DNA from 3 places in the Paenibacillus sp. FSL F4-0125 genome. Region 3 is predicted to be linked to each of the others. Evidence: predicted binding sites of a transcription regulator. Region 3 holds the regulator's gene; each other region holds the start of a gene.

Region 1 (4,294 bases), 180 kb from region 3:
GAGGACACACCTGCCTCTTTCCTGGCTAGTAAGGTAGCCTTTACGATTGAACTGGGTTGCGCTTCGAATACATCTTTGGCTGGAACCGAACATCTGATTGCTGGAATTCTGGGAGTTCAGCTAGAGGACGTTCTCTTTATGCGCTACCGAGAAGGAGAATATCCGGGACAGTTTGTGGTCAGAACACGGGATGGCAAAGAACATTCGCTGCCGTTTTACAGGTTGGTAGAAGAGTTCAAGAAATTCAAGACATTCCGCTGCTTATCCTGCCCCGATTGGTGGTCTGGAATAGCTGATATTTCCATTTCAGATGGGGACCCGAATATTTTTGATTCCAGCAAAACTGGAGTGTCAGTAAAAGCCTCCTCTACGGTGATGGTAAGAACTGCGATGGGGGCAAAGCTGATTGAACTAGCGAGGCGCAGGAATGCGATCGAGCTGGTTGATTACACATTCGATAACAACCTTGGCTTAGAGCGTAAGCGCCAGCGTTACCGTAGCTACGCTGCGCAAGGTGACAGGAAAATCCCGCTTGCTCCTGGAAGAGATATGAAATATTCGCAAATACTCTCGGATGACGAGGTGATTAGGAATGGAATTGGTACGGAACAAAACCGAACTGCCAACAAAATTTGACTTGAGGGTAAGCGCGAAGTTGGACGAGCACTCATTCAAATATGCATCGGTTCCCGGGGATAAATCTATTTCTCAAAGGGCAATTATGATGAACGCCATTGCCGAAGGGAAGGGAGTTATTCATAATGTACTGCGATCTCGTGACATTGAGAGTTGTATCGCTATTTTGCGCCAATTAGGTGTAACGTTTGCATGGAATGGTAATGCATTAACTGTCTATGGATTGGGGCTACAATCATTAAGAATTCCTGATGCCAGACTTGAAATCGGGAATACTGCTACATCTGCGAGACTTATCATGTCTGTTCTGGCCGGTCATCCATTTGCAGTCGAGCTAGCCGGCAATCGACTTCTATCTACTAGGCCTATGGATTGGGTGGCACAACCGCTGATAGAAATGGGATCGTCGATCACCTATCTCGAAAGCGAAGGCTACCTTCCGCTTGTGATTAACGGTAGGTTCCCATTGAGCCCTATCAATATCGAGGCAACAGTAGCTAGCGCACAGGAGAAATCAGCCTTTCTATTTGCGGGTCTCTATACAGATGGAACAAGTAGCTATCGACAAATGTGCCAGAGTCGCGATCACACGGAACGATTGATGAAATATTTTGGAATTGATATTGAAATCCAGAATAACGTTACCTCTATCCGAGGTGGTTATAACTTTGCAGCCAAGGATGTGATTGTTCCAGGCGATTTGTCTTCCGCAGCATTTTTGCTAGCAGCTTTTACGATTCGTAGTATGGATCGTAAAAAGGAACTTTGGATCAGAGATGTAGGTGTGAATCCAACTCGGTTTGGATTCGTCAGCGTGCTACGAGAGATGGGGTTGGATCTGAAGCTACATCGGGAAAGGCAGCTAATATCGGGTGAGCCAATAGCGGATCTTTACTGCACTACAGGAAAAACACTAACTTCCGTACATGTGGAAGGTAACGAAAAAGTACAGAGTCTGATCGATGAGGTTCCATTGTTAGCTGTAGTATCAGCATTCGCTGAGGGGACTACCGTCATTAGGAACTGTAGGGAACTGAAGGATAAGGATACAAACCGATTGGAGACAACTGCCAAGCTATTAGCGGCGTTTGGACTCGAGACTTCTTATAATGAAGATGAACTTATTATCTTTGGTGGTCGTAGTCCTTCGCCTGCAGTCGTGGATAGTTATGGTGATCACCGAATTGCTATGACTGCCGCCGTTCTAGCTAGTAGTATGGAAGAGCCTTCTATTATTCGGAATTGTGGTTGTATCGCTGTTTCTTATCCTGAGTTTCTGAATGATCTGTCTCAATTTGCTGAGATTGAAATTTTGCAGTGACGAGATTAAAGACAACGTATCTAAGGTGGAGCTACCAAGCTAGAGCGGAGCGCTGTGTGTGCTCTAGCTTTTTTTATTTCATTTAACTAGTTGATAAACTGTATCCTTTTCTATGAACATACTCTTCCTTGTGATGATTTTTATATTTTGGGTAAATAGATTTAAGAACCTAAATAAGTCAGCGAGAAGAGGTGTTCTCATGAAAACAAATTTTAATCCAGACGAGACAGAACAATGAAATCGCTTTATATACTGACACAAATTTGTGAAACCATTCACTTAATTATTAAGAATTTTAATATATAATTAATTTATAATCAAAATTAGGGGGAATCGAAATGAAACTATTTAAAATGATTTTGGTGGCCGGGGTTTCGGTAGCGGTATTGGCTGGTTGTGGAGCAAACGAGGATAAAGCAACTAACTCGGCGGCAACTTCAGCTCCGGCTGCTGAGCAGACAGATGCAGTCACTACTGCCTCGATTGTGAATCAAGCAGATGCATTTACTAAAGCTGTAAGCAAAGATGGAAACTGGATTGTAGCTATTCTAAATGATGTAACGATTCCTGAAGAGGTTGTTGTAGCTGGAGAATTCCATGATAAAGGAGCCGCTGATGGCGACATCTATCGTAAGATTGCCCTTTACTCACAAGACGCTGATCATAAGATCACTGCAAGTTATACACTTACCGTACCTAAGTTTACTGTACAAAGTGAAAATTTGAAAGTTGAAGGCGGAACGATTAAAGGCGATGTTTATGTAGAAGCGAAAGGTTTTACTCTGCCTGAAACCGCAACAATTGACGGTAACCTATACTTCACAAGCGAGGATCTGAAAGCATCTGCAAAGATTGACGGAAAAGTGACTGGAACAACAGAAGTTAAATAATTTTGTAATCATCTCATACGTAGAAACCAACCCATAGACTATGGGTTGGTTTTTTGTTATTAAGGTGATGAGATGTATCCCGGATTAGACGGTTCTGGATAATGATTATGTGATCTTTGGTTGATTTTCTTAATATTGATCTTATAATATTACTACCACTACTAGGAGGAACACATATGTCTAAGGAATATTCACGTACGTATATTGAGAGTGTAAAGCTTGAAATGTTAAATAGATTGGGATTGAAGCAAGTGTTCTTTAAGGAGCAAATAGGTGACGCTTTGATTTTTGAAGCGGTGGGATTTGATAAAGGGAGCAAGCATCGTTTTTGTGTTAGACCGAAGACGAAAACGATTGACGAATTCATTTCAGGAAAATGGATGAAGGTCCGTAGCTTTGTAATCAAAAGTGTAGAGATGTAATTTTCAAGTCTAAAAGGGTGATTCCGTTTATATCGGAGTTACCTTTTTTTGCAGTTACCTAATACTGTGGACGTTTCGTGGGGCTTTTTTCAAAGATAATGTGAAGTATCGCCGTAGAGATCAATGGTAGTATGATGGTCCGTTAGCGTTACTTTACATAAGGCTGTGGAGAGAATATCCGGCATTTCCCCTAACTCTTGCAATGATTTATTGAGAAAATGAGCCATTATAACTTTTAACGTTATCCGATGAGTGACAATAAGCACCTCAAGTCCTTTGTTATCGTTAATGATACGCTCTATAGTCGGTGTTACTCTTTGTTCAAGCTGACTGTAGGTTTCCCCTGAAGCTAGAGGGAGATATAGATCAGGTCTGGTGAAAAAATGAGAGTATTGTAAAGGATAATCTTGTTCAATCTGATCCGTGTTCATTCCTTCCCAGATGCTCATGTTAATTTCCATTAAAGAAGCATCCTGTTGAATGGATAAACTCCGCTTCCCCCGTAAAATCTGCGCAGTATGCAATGCTCTTGGGCTAGTACTAGAATAAATTGCACTTAAATTTTCGCCTTCCAAACGATCTCTCAACCATTCAGCCTGCTGCTCACCTAACGCTGTAAGTGCCGAATTTTGATGCCCCTGCATCCGTTGTTGCAAATTCCATTCGGTTTGTCCATGCCGGGTTAAGAATAAAACTGTCTCCTTCATTAACGAAACCTCCCTTATTAAGTTGTAAGTATAGGATAAATAAATATAAATAAACAATATATAATATTTAGGATCCATAATGTATGGTTATAGTGAGAAACGAAGCTTCTTGAATAATGATTTTATTTTATAGAGTTAGGAAGATATCACGATGAACTTTCATGTATTAAAATTGTTTTACTACGTGGCGATAACAGGCAGTGTGACCAAAGCTTCTGAACGTTTACATATCAGTCAACCCGCTATATCCGCGCAGATCCGTAAGTTTGAACGGGAGAATCAAATTTTATTATTAGAAGTCAAAGGAAAGAGGATGGT
Region 2 (4,294 bases), 260 kb from region 3:
TGGCAGTTGTACATTGATCTTCAAACGCACGGTCAGCCAAGTAATCTACACGGGATTCGAAGTCCTTAGGATCAAAGCCCAGTTGTTGGAACGATTCCTCGATACCCAATTTTTTATTCATCTCGCGAATAGCATTGATTAGGCTAGTTACACCTTCTTCAGTTGTGCGAGCTGGCAATCCCAAAATACGGGCAATTTCAGCGTAACGCTCATCAGCTACGAAATGCGAATATTTAGGGAACGAAGCGAACTTCGTAGGTTTTTTAGCATTGTAACGGATAACGTGTGGCATAAGGATCGCGTTAGTACGACCATGAGCGGTGTGGTACTGTCCGCCCCATTTATGCGCCAAGCTGTGGTTAATTCCCAAGAATGCATTGGCAAAGGCCATACCTGCAAGTGTTGATGCATTATGCATTTTCTCACGAGCTACTCTGTCGCCTTCCAGTGCCGATTTTTCAAGGTATTGGAATACCAGTTGGATGGCTTTAATAGCTAGACCATCAGTGTAGTCACTCGCCATAACAGATACATAAGCTTCGATAGCATGTGTCAATACGTCCATACCTGTATCTGCAACTGCAGTTTTTGGCAAGCTGTATACGAACTCTGGATCAATGATAGCTACGTCTGGTGTTAACTCATAGTCAGCCAATGGATATTTAGTGTGTTGTTCAGTTGTTTTATCGGTAATAACTGCGAAAGATGTTACTTCCGAACCCGTACCCGAAGTAGTTGGAATCGCTACAAACTTAGCTTTGTTACCAAGTTTAGGGAATTTGTATACCCGTTTACGGATGTCCATGAATTTTTGTTTTAGACCGTTAAAGTCTGCGTCTGGATGTTCATAGAATAACCACATTCCTTTTGCAGCATCCATTGGGGAACCGCCGCCAAGTGCGATGATGCAGTCCGGTTGGAATCTGTTCATCATTGCAGTACCTTTTTCAACTGTAGTTGTCGATGGATCTGGTTCAACTTCCGAGAACACTTCGATAGCTACAGGAGTTTGGCGTTGACGCAGGTAATGTTCAACTCTTTCAACATATCCAAGCTTAACCATCATTGGGTCAGTGATAATTGCGACACGTGTGATATCAGGCATTTTGGTCAGGTACTGAGTAGCGCCCTTTTCGAAATAGATCTTGTCAGGTACTTTAAACCATTGCATATTCACGGTACGACGATTCACCCTTTTCACGTTGATCAAATTGATTGCTGTAACGTTTTGCGACACGGAGTTACGACCATAAGATCCGCAGCCCAGAGTCAACGAAGGGATATTAGTGTTATAAATATCGCCGATCGCACCATGTGTGGAAGGCGAGTTAACTAGAATACGTCCTGTTTGCAGACGGTTAGAGAACTTCATGATTACTTCTTCATTGTTGGAGTGGATAGCCGAGCTGTGGCCCATGCCGCCAAATTCAACAACTTGAGCTGCACGTTCGATCCCTTGATCTGCATTTTTAACCTTGTAGCAAGCAAGAACTGGGCTTAATTTTTCAGCGGATAGTGGATATTTAGTACCTACACCTTCAAGTTCTGCTACCAGAATCTTTGTGCCGGCAGGGACTTGAATGCCACACATTTCAGCAATTTTCACTGCGGATTGACCTACGATTGCTGGGTTAACCGCACATTTATCTACGTTCATTGCTCCACTAGTCAGTTTGGCAGCTTCTTCTTTATTAACAAAGTAGCAACCATTTGCGATCATTTTTTTCTTCACTTGATCGAAAATTGGTTCTTCGATAATAACAGCTTGCTCGGAAGCACAGATCATACCATTATCAAATGTTTTAGAAAGAATGATGTCCGTTACGGCTTGATCAATATCCGCGCTCTTTTCAATGAAAGCAGGTACGTTACCAGGGCCTACGCCAAGAGCTGGTTTACCACAGCTGTAAGCTGCTTTTACCATTGCAGAACCACCAGTTGCCAAGATAAGAGCAACGTCTGGGTTGTTCATCAATGCGTTTGTCTTGTCCATTGTTGGCATTTCAATCCATTGGATACAGTTCTCAGGAGCGCCTGCTTTTACGGCAGCATCATGAAGAATTTTAGCAGCTGCAGCACTACACTCTTGCGCAGATGGGTGGAAACCGAATATAATAGGGTTCCGTGTCTTAATCGAAATCAACGCTTTAAACATCGTGGTGGATGTAGGGTTGGTTACCGGTGTGATACCCATTACAATTCCGACGGGCTCAGCAATTTTTTGGAAACTTTCATAAGCATTGTCTTCAATAACGCCTACTGTTTTATCGTATTTAATTCCGTGCCAGATATATTCTGTTGAGAAGATGTTCTTCGTAATTTTGTCTTCATATACGCCGCGTCCAGTTTCTTCTACGGCTAATTTTGCGAGGTACATATGTTTGTCGAGTCCAGCCAACGCCATTGCATGAACGATTGTGTCAACTTGCTCTTGGTCTAGCGCCATGAATGCCTCATGCGCTTTTTTCGCTTTATCCACTAAATTCTGAATATACTCTTCAGCGGTAACTTGTTTAACTTGGGCGGCGACTTCGTTCTTAACTGCCATCTCCCTCGTCCTCCTGTCAATTTTTAGTTGTTTTTCTCTACACATTTATCTTATCACAGGATTTCCACCTTGTATAGTGAAATCTTTCACAAAGTATAAAGTTTTTTTGATTTGTTTTCAAAGCGCTTTCATTCGATCATATTATAGATTTTTTTCCATATTTTATGTTAAAATTATCTTCAAATCTTAGAATTATACTTTAATAAGCAAATTATTGGGTCCATTTCTTTCCAAATACTTGAATACAGTACTCTGTTAAAGCATTCCCTTCATCACAGAAATTTACGATTTTCCTATGCCTTAATAGTTTGTCAGTTGATCATCTTTAGCTCTGTAGATTTATAAATTTATAAATTATAACAACAAAAAAAACGGCCCCAATGGGACCGATTTTTTTAAAATTTACCTATTCCGCTTTTATCGTATCAAAGAATTTCTCTTGCACTGTTTTAGCTGCTGCTTCTAGCTGGCTCTTAGAATCCGTTCCTTTTTTGGAGAACAGCTCTTGAATAACATTGGACATGGTTGCGTAATAGTCCTGTGTGTTGTATTGAGCTTCAGGTTTACCATCCAAAAGTCCCATAATGTCAGGGCTATATTGGTATACGTTGGTGTACTTGTCATAAACCGCTTTGGTCTTCTTACCAAACTCAGAATCTGCTGAGTAGTAATCTAAGAGCGGCGGGATAAAGTATTTACCATCAGCTGTACGTTGTTGAAGAACTGCATCCAGTGCTTCCAAACCTTTATCAGAGAAGTAATCAAATGTGATATAACGGAATGCCATTTCTTGCTCATCTGGTGTTGCATTCGGATTAATTACGAGGTAATCACCACCAAGTACCCCCGTATGCTTGCCGCCTTTCTCCATAGCAGGCATTGGATATGTGAGCACATCCTCAGGTTTCAGTCCACCTTGATTCAGTGCTTGCTCGATTACGCCATCGGACCCAGCCATTACCATAGCTGTACGACTTTGTTGGAATGCGCCAACAGCATCGCCCCAGCCAAGTGCCCAGTCCTGAGGAATCGCGTTAGCTTCCCATCTAAGTTTTTTGTAGAAATCCAGTGCTTTAACACCAGCATCGGAATTAAAGGTAGCGACAACCTTGCCGCCTTCAACCTTTTGAATTTCACCGCCAGCTTCGAACAGGAAGTTGGTCCAGTTCCAGCCTGCTTCGTTACCTTTACCCATTGGAGCAATACCGGAAATACCTTTTTTGACATCAGCTACGCCTTTAGCCGTATTCAGCATATCATCCCAAGTCCAATCCATTGGCGGGACCGCAACGCCTTTTTCATCCAGCATTTTTTTGTTGATCATAGTCGTTGTTACATAACCTTTTTGAGTTACTCCGAAAACTTTACCATCAATGATGAACTGATTTTGCAGTACTGGGTTAATTTGATCCTTAAATTCGTATTTGTTCCAAAGATCCGTAATGTCAGCAACCCAGCCCTTTTCCACCAGGAATTTAGCTTCTGTAGCGTAGGTGTTAAAGAAGGTTGGTGCTTCATTCGCAGCCATTTTGATTCCGATTTCACTTACATTGTACTGCCAGTCATCTTTAACAATTTCAACATTTGGATATTCAGCCTGGAAACGTTTAATCTTGTCATCTTCTTGCGCTCTCACTTCAGTCAAGTCAGGTGTTGGATAGTGAATCTTGATCGTCACTTTTCTTTGAGTAATGTCATCCACTGGCGCCTCCGTAGCGGTCGCTGTATTATCCGTTACCGCATTTG
Region 3 (4,294 bases):
AAGTGTGAAGATATTTAAAATTTTATTTTTTATTTTTTTCCAATTCAATAAATATATTGATTTATTTCAACTAAAAAAGGGCCGTTACTTGTCATTAACAGGCTCATTTTCACATGTGTTTTTTAAAAAGAATATATAAAAACTGCCTATTTAGTATATCACAAATAGTACATTACAAGTATATCAAAATAATCCATCAAATTAACGAAAACAAGCGAACCATAAATGGTCCGCTTGTTTCTAGTATAGTACTCTTGTTTATTTTAGCGGCTGGGTAAACTATATCCTTCACCCATTCGAGCTCCATCTGAGAACCGATAAAATTGATAATAATACCGACCGCTTTGTTTATAAAAAAGCTGCCATGCGTACTCTCCGTTATATACCCCCGGCAACAACCGCTCGATACTAACGTCCGGAAGATCAGCTTTAATTATGCTGCGTATTTTCGCTTCAGAGGTCCCTTTACTCAGTTCCTCAGCATATACTGCGTCGTTGCCTTCTGCAAACTTCCCGTCTACAGTAAAGCGTACCCATACCATCAACTCGGTCCCGGATTGATTCTTCCCTGTTAAGACCCAGTACACTGCATTTTCATCCCACACGGATTTCTGTGCTTTAGTTACCTCTGTCAGACCAGCGCTGGTTTTGGCGATATCCTTAGCAATATCTCGCTCGTTCCATTGATCTTTCATAATATAGGCATAGAACTGGATAAGTCCAAACAGAAGGAGCAGAATCAGAACTGACCCCAGGAGGATCCATTTTTTCCTTTTCTTCAAGGTACAGCTCCCTTTCTAGTAATATATCTTTTTTGATTATATAACACACCCGTGTGTTTATCCAAAGTTTCATATTCATTCATATAAATTCTTATATTTACAGAAAAGGCCGTAACTTTTGCAAACGCAGAAAGTCACAGCCTTTCAGTTAATTTATGATCTTAGACTAGCGCTTGAGCAGCCCCTCAAAGGATTCTTGCGCCTTACGACGGATAGCTTCCTCATCTAACGTTAGACATTGTCCATGTTTTACAACCTGTTTACCATTCACCCATACATGCTCAACATCCTTGGCACTGGCAGAGTATACAGCATGAGACAGCAAATCTGTGTGCGGTAGTAAATGCGGCTGGTCTATATCAATCGCGATAAAGTCAGCTTTCATGCCTACAGCGAGCCTGCCCACATCATTTAAAAAGATAGACTTCGCGCCATACTCTGTAGCCATACTCAGAGCTTCCGGAGCCGGTACAGCCGTAGGATCACCACTTACACCTTTATGGATAAGTGCTGCAAGACGCATCTCTTCAAACATATCCAAGTTATTATTACTTGCCGCGCCATCTGTACCCAGCGACACCTTCACACCGGCCTTTAGAAGATCTGTAACACGAGCAACTCCACTAGCCAGTTTTAGATTACTTCCCGGGTTATGAGATACACCTACATTATGACGAGCCAGAATCTCGATCTCTTCATCATTCAAATGAACGCCATGAGCAACAATAGACGGACGTGTGAACATTCCAAGCTTCTCTAAATGCGCTACAGGCCGCAGTCCGTAATCCACTACATTCTGCTCCACTTCGCGTTTCGTTTCGGACATATGGGTATGCATCGGTAAATCCAAATCATGTGCCGCCTGTACAAACTTAACAAAGAAATCCGGCGGGCAGGTATATGGGGCGTGTGGCGAGATCATCGTTGTAATTCTACCGTCAGCCTTTCCATGCCAGTTACGTGCAAAAGAAATCGCTTCCGCAAGCTTGTGATTCTGTACTTCCTCTGGACAAAGGCCGATTACGCCTCTCATCAATACGGAACGGATACCTGACAATTCGACCACCTCAGCTACTCGATCCATATGATCATACATATCCAGGAAGGTTGTAGTGCCACCTTTCAGCATTTCCAGAACAGACAAGGAGGTTCCCCAGTACACATCTTCTCCGGTGAATTTCTCTTCCATCGGCCACATTTTTTCCTGAAGCCACACTTGAAGCGCTAAATCATCTCCATAACCACGAAGCAATGACATTGCGGCATGGCCGTGTGTGTTTACCAGACCAGGCATAAACAACAGACGACTGCCATCAACAACTTGCACACCTTCTTCCATCAAAGGCTCTTCTTTTCCTATGTAAGTGATCAAATCATCTTCAATAGTCATATATCCACTAAGAACAGGCTCATCCGTTCCCGGAATAAGAAAACGCCCGCCTTTGATAATCGTTTTACTACTCTTCATTTCCGCTTTCTTCCTTTCCGTCTTTCAAATAATAAGCAAGGCTTTGCAAATCCGTTGTAAAATCGGCTGCATGAACCCGGATATTCGGTGGTGTTTTTAGAATCACTGGTGCAAAATTCAAAATCGCCTCAATACCAGATTCAATAAGAATATCTGCTACATTCTGCGCTTCTGAGTCAGGTACTGTAATAATCCCAATTCGAATGCCTTGCTCACGAACTGTCTGACCTAGCTCCTCCATGGGTTGAACCGTAAGAGAGTTGATTTTCCGCCCTACCTTAGGTGCATAAGAGTCAAATATAGCGGTAATCTTCATAGTATCTTTCAGATAAGCATTATAATTAGATAATGCATGTCCAAGGTTACCGGCACCTACTAAAGCCACATTCAGCTGTTGGTCCAGCTTTAAAATATGACGGATTTTCTCAATAAGATAAGTTACGTCATACCCAATACCTTTTCTGCCGAAGTCTCCAAAATACGCTAAATCTTTACGGATTTGAGCGGGATTGAGATCAAGTTTTTGTCCTAATTCTTGCGAGGAAACGGTTAATATTTCACGTTTCTGGAGATCATTCAAGAAACGTAAGTACACAGGAAGTCTTCGAACAACGGCTTCTGATATTTTATCCGATTTCATAATTTACCTCCTAATTTAAGTACTAATCTGTTTAAATCCTATTAAAATTTCTGTACCTCGTCTCAATGAAGAGCGGTATTCTCTTATACCGCCCTTCATTGTGGAGTGATTAATTAAACAGAAGATGTCCTTCTTAAGAAACGCCTCCGTCTTCCAACCACTCTGCTATACGAGGAACCATTTGATCCGTCAACATATGTTCCATTTTCGGGCCAGGCAACGAATAAAGGAAATACTTCCCATAATGAGATTCGATAACCCTAGTGTCATACACTATAACAATACCCCGATCCTGCGCTGTCCGTACCAGTCTTCCAAATCCTTGCTTGAAGCGGATAACTGCCTGAGGCACCGACAATTTCATAAACGGATTCTTCTTCTGGGCTTGTAATAACTCAGACTTCGCTTCCGCTAGAGGGTGATTAGGCGGTTGAAATGGAAGCCTCACGATGGCCAGGCATGTCAATGCCTCACCCGGAATATCTACTCCCTCCCAGAAGCTGCTAGTTCCAAGTAGAACTGAAGCAGCACTGTCCTGAAAACGTCGAATCAGCTTACTGCGGCTTCCACCTTCCACGCCTTGACCTAGCACCGTAATTTCTTGTGAGGCTAGAGCCTCTTTCAGAGGATCGTAAACTTGGCGCAGCATCTTGTAAGAAGTAAACAGAACAAGCATCCGTCCGCGTGTCGTAATTGCCGCTTCTGCTAGTGACTGTACGAGCGTATCGACAAATCGGGCATCACCCACACTGCCTTTCACACTAGGGAAATCCCGTGGAATTACTAATAGTGCCTGCTCCCGATACTTAAAGGGAGAAGGAAGGAGAGATGTCATTAGACGCCCCTCTTCCGCAGCTTCATTGAGTCCGAGATTATCAATCATAAACTGGAACGATTTATCGACAGAAAGCGTCGCCGAGGTTAACACAATACTTTTCTTTTTGTCGAAGAACAGCTCTTTAAGCTGGGTACTAACATCAACAGGGACGGCATATAGCTGTAGCGATTTGCTGCGATAATTTCCATTCGCCTCCAGCCAATATACTACATTCTCGTCGTTTAATCCCATAAAAAACCGTACTTGCTCACGTATAGAAGCTAAATCCTTGAATAAGCCGCTAATATCGGTTACTAGACTATCTGAAGAAGATTGACCTTCTTGATCACGCATCTCATTAAGCATTTTATCACCCTTACGGATAATTTCGCTTAATGTCAGATTCATAGTATTCTCTAAAGCAACCAATTCATCCCAATCCTTCGGTTTACGGGTAGGAAGTAACCGCATGACTAGCTGTCCAGCTTCTCCCGCTGCTGCATCGCTACGTTCCGGCAAGAGGCTGAATAGCTTGTCACTAAGTAGATCCCAGGTTTCTTTTACAGTAAGCAGATCTGGATAGATTC

Evidence for each region. Region 3 encodes Rex, which represses fermentation and respiration genes when NADH is low (regulators of the CRP and FNR family bind a similar motif). Its sites were predicted from a motif close to TTGTGAAATATTTCACAA; they were not measured.
Region 1: a site for Rex is predicted at 2,221-2,238, ahead of NST74_RS19215 (polymer-forming cytoskeletal protein). Genes of this name have one in related genera too.
Region 2: a site for Rex is predicted at 2,623-2,640, ahead of adhE (bifunctional acetaldehyde-CoA/alcohol dehydrogenase). Genes of this name have one in related genera too.

The regions. Positions count from the first base shown of each region.
Region 1 covers NZ_JBBOZJ010000001.1:4,318,957-4,323,250, reverse strand. The annotation lists gene NST74_RS19225 (Coenzyme F420 hydrogenase/dehydrogenase, beta subunit C-terminal domain) at 1-636, shown strand, start outside; gene aroA (3-phosphoshikimate 1-carboxyvinyltransferase) at 593-1,957, shown strand; gene NST74_RS19215 (polymer-forming cytoskeletal protein) at 2,296-2,847, shown strand; gene NST74_RS19210 (hypothetical protein) at 3,024-3,269, shown strand; gene NST74_RS19205 (histidine phosphatase family protein) at 3,359-3,976, opposite strand; gene NST74_RS19200 (LysR family transcriptional regulator) at 4,128-4,294, shown strand, end outside.
Region 2 covers NZ_JBBOZJ010000001.1:4,754,952-4,759,245, forward strand. The annotation lists gene adhE (bifunctional acetaldehyde-CoA/alcohol dehydrogenase) at 1-2,548, opposite strand, end outside; gene NST74_RS21245 (ABC transporter substrate-binding protein) at 2,955-4,294, opposite strand, start outside.
Region 3 covers NZ_JBBOZJ010000001.1:4,495,021-4,499,314, forward strand. The annotation lists gene NST74_RS19985 (cell wall elongation regulator TseB-like domain-containing protein) at 264-782, opposite strand; gene NST74_RS19990 (amidohydrolase) at 949-2,250, opposite strand; gene NST74_RS19995 (redox-sensing transcriptional repressor Rex) at 2,240-2,890, opposite strand; gene dinG (ATP-dependent DNA helicase DinG) at 3,024-4,294, opposite strand, start outside.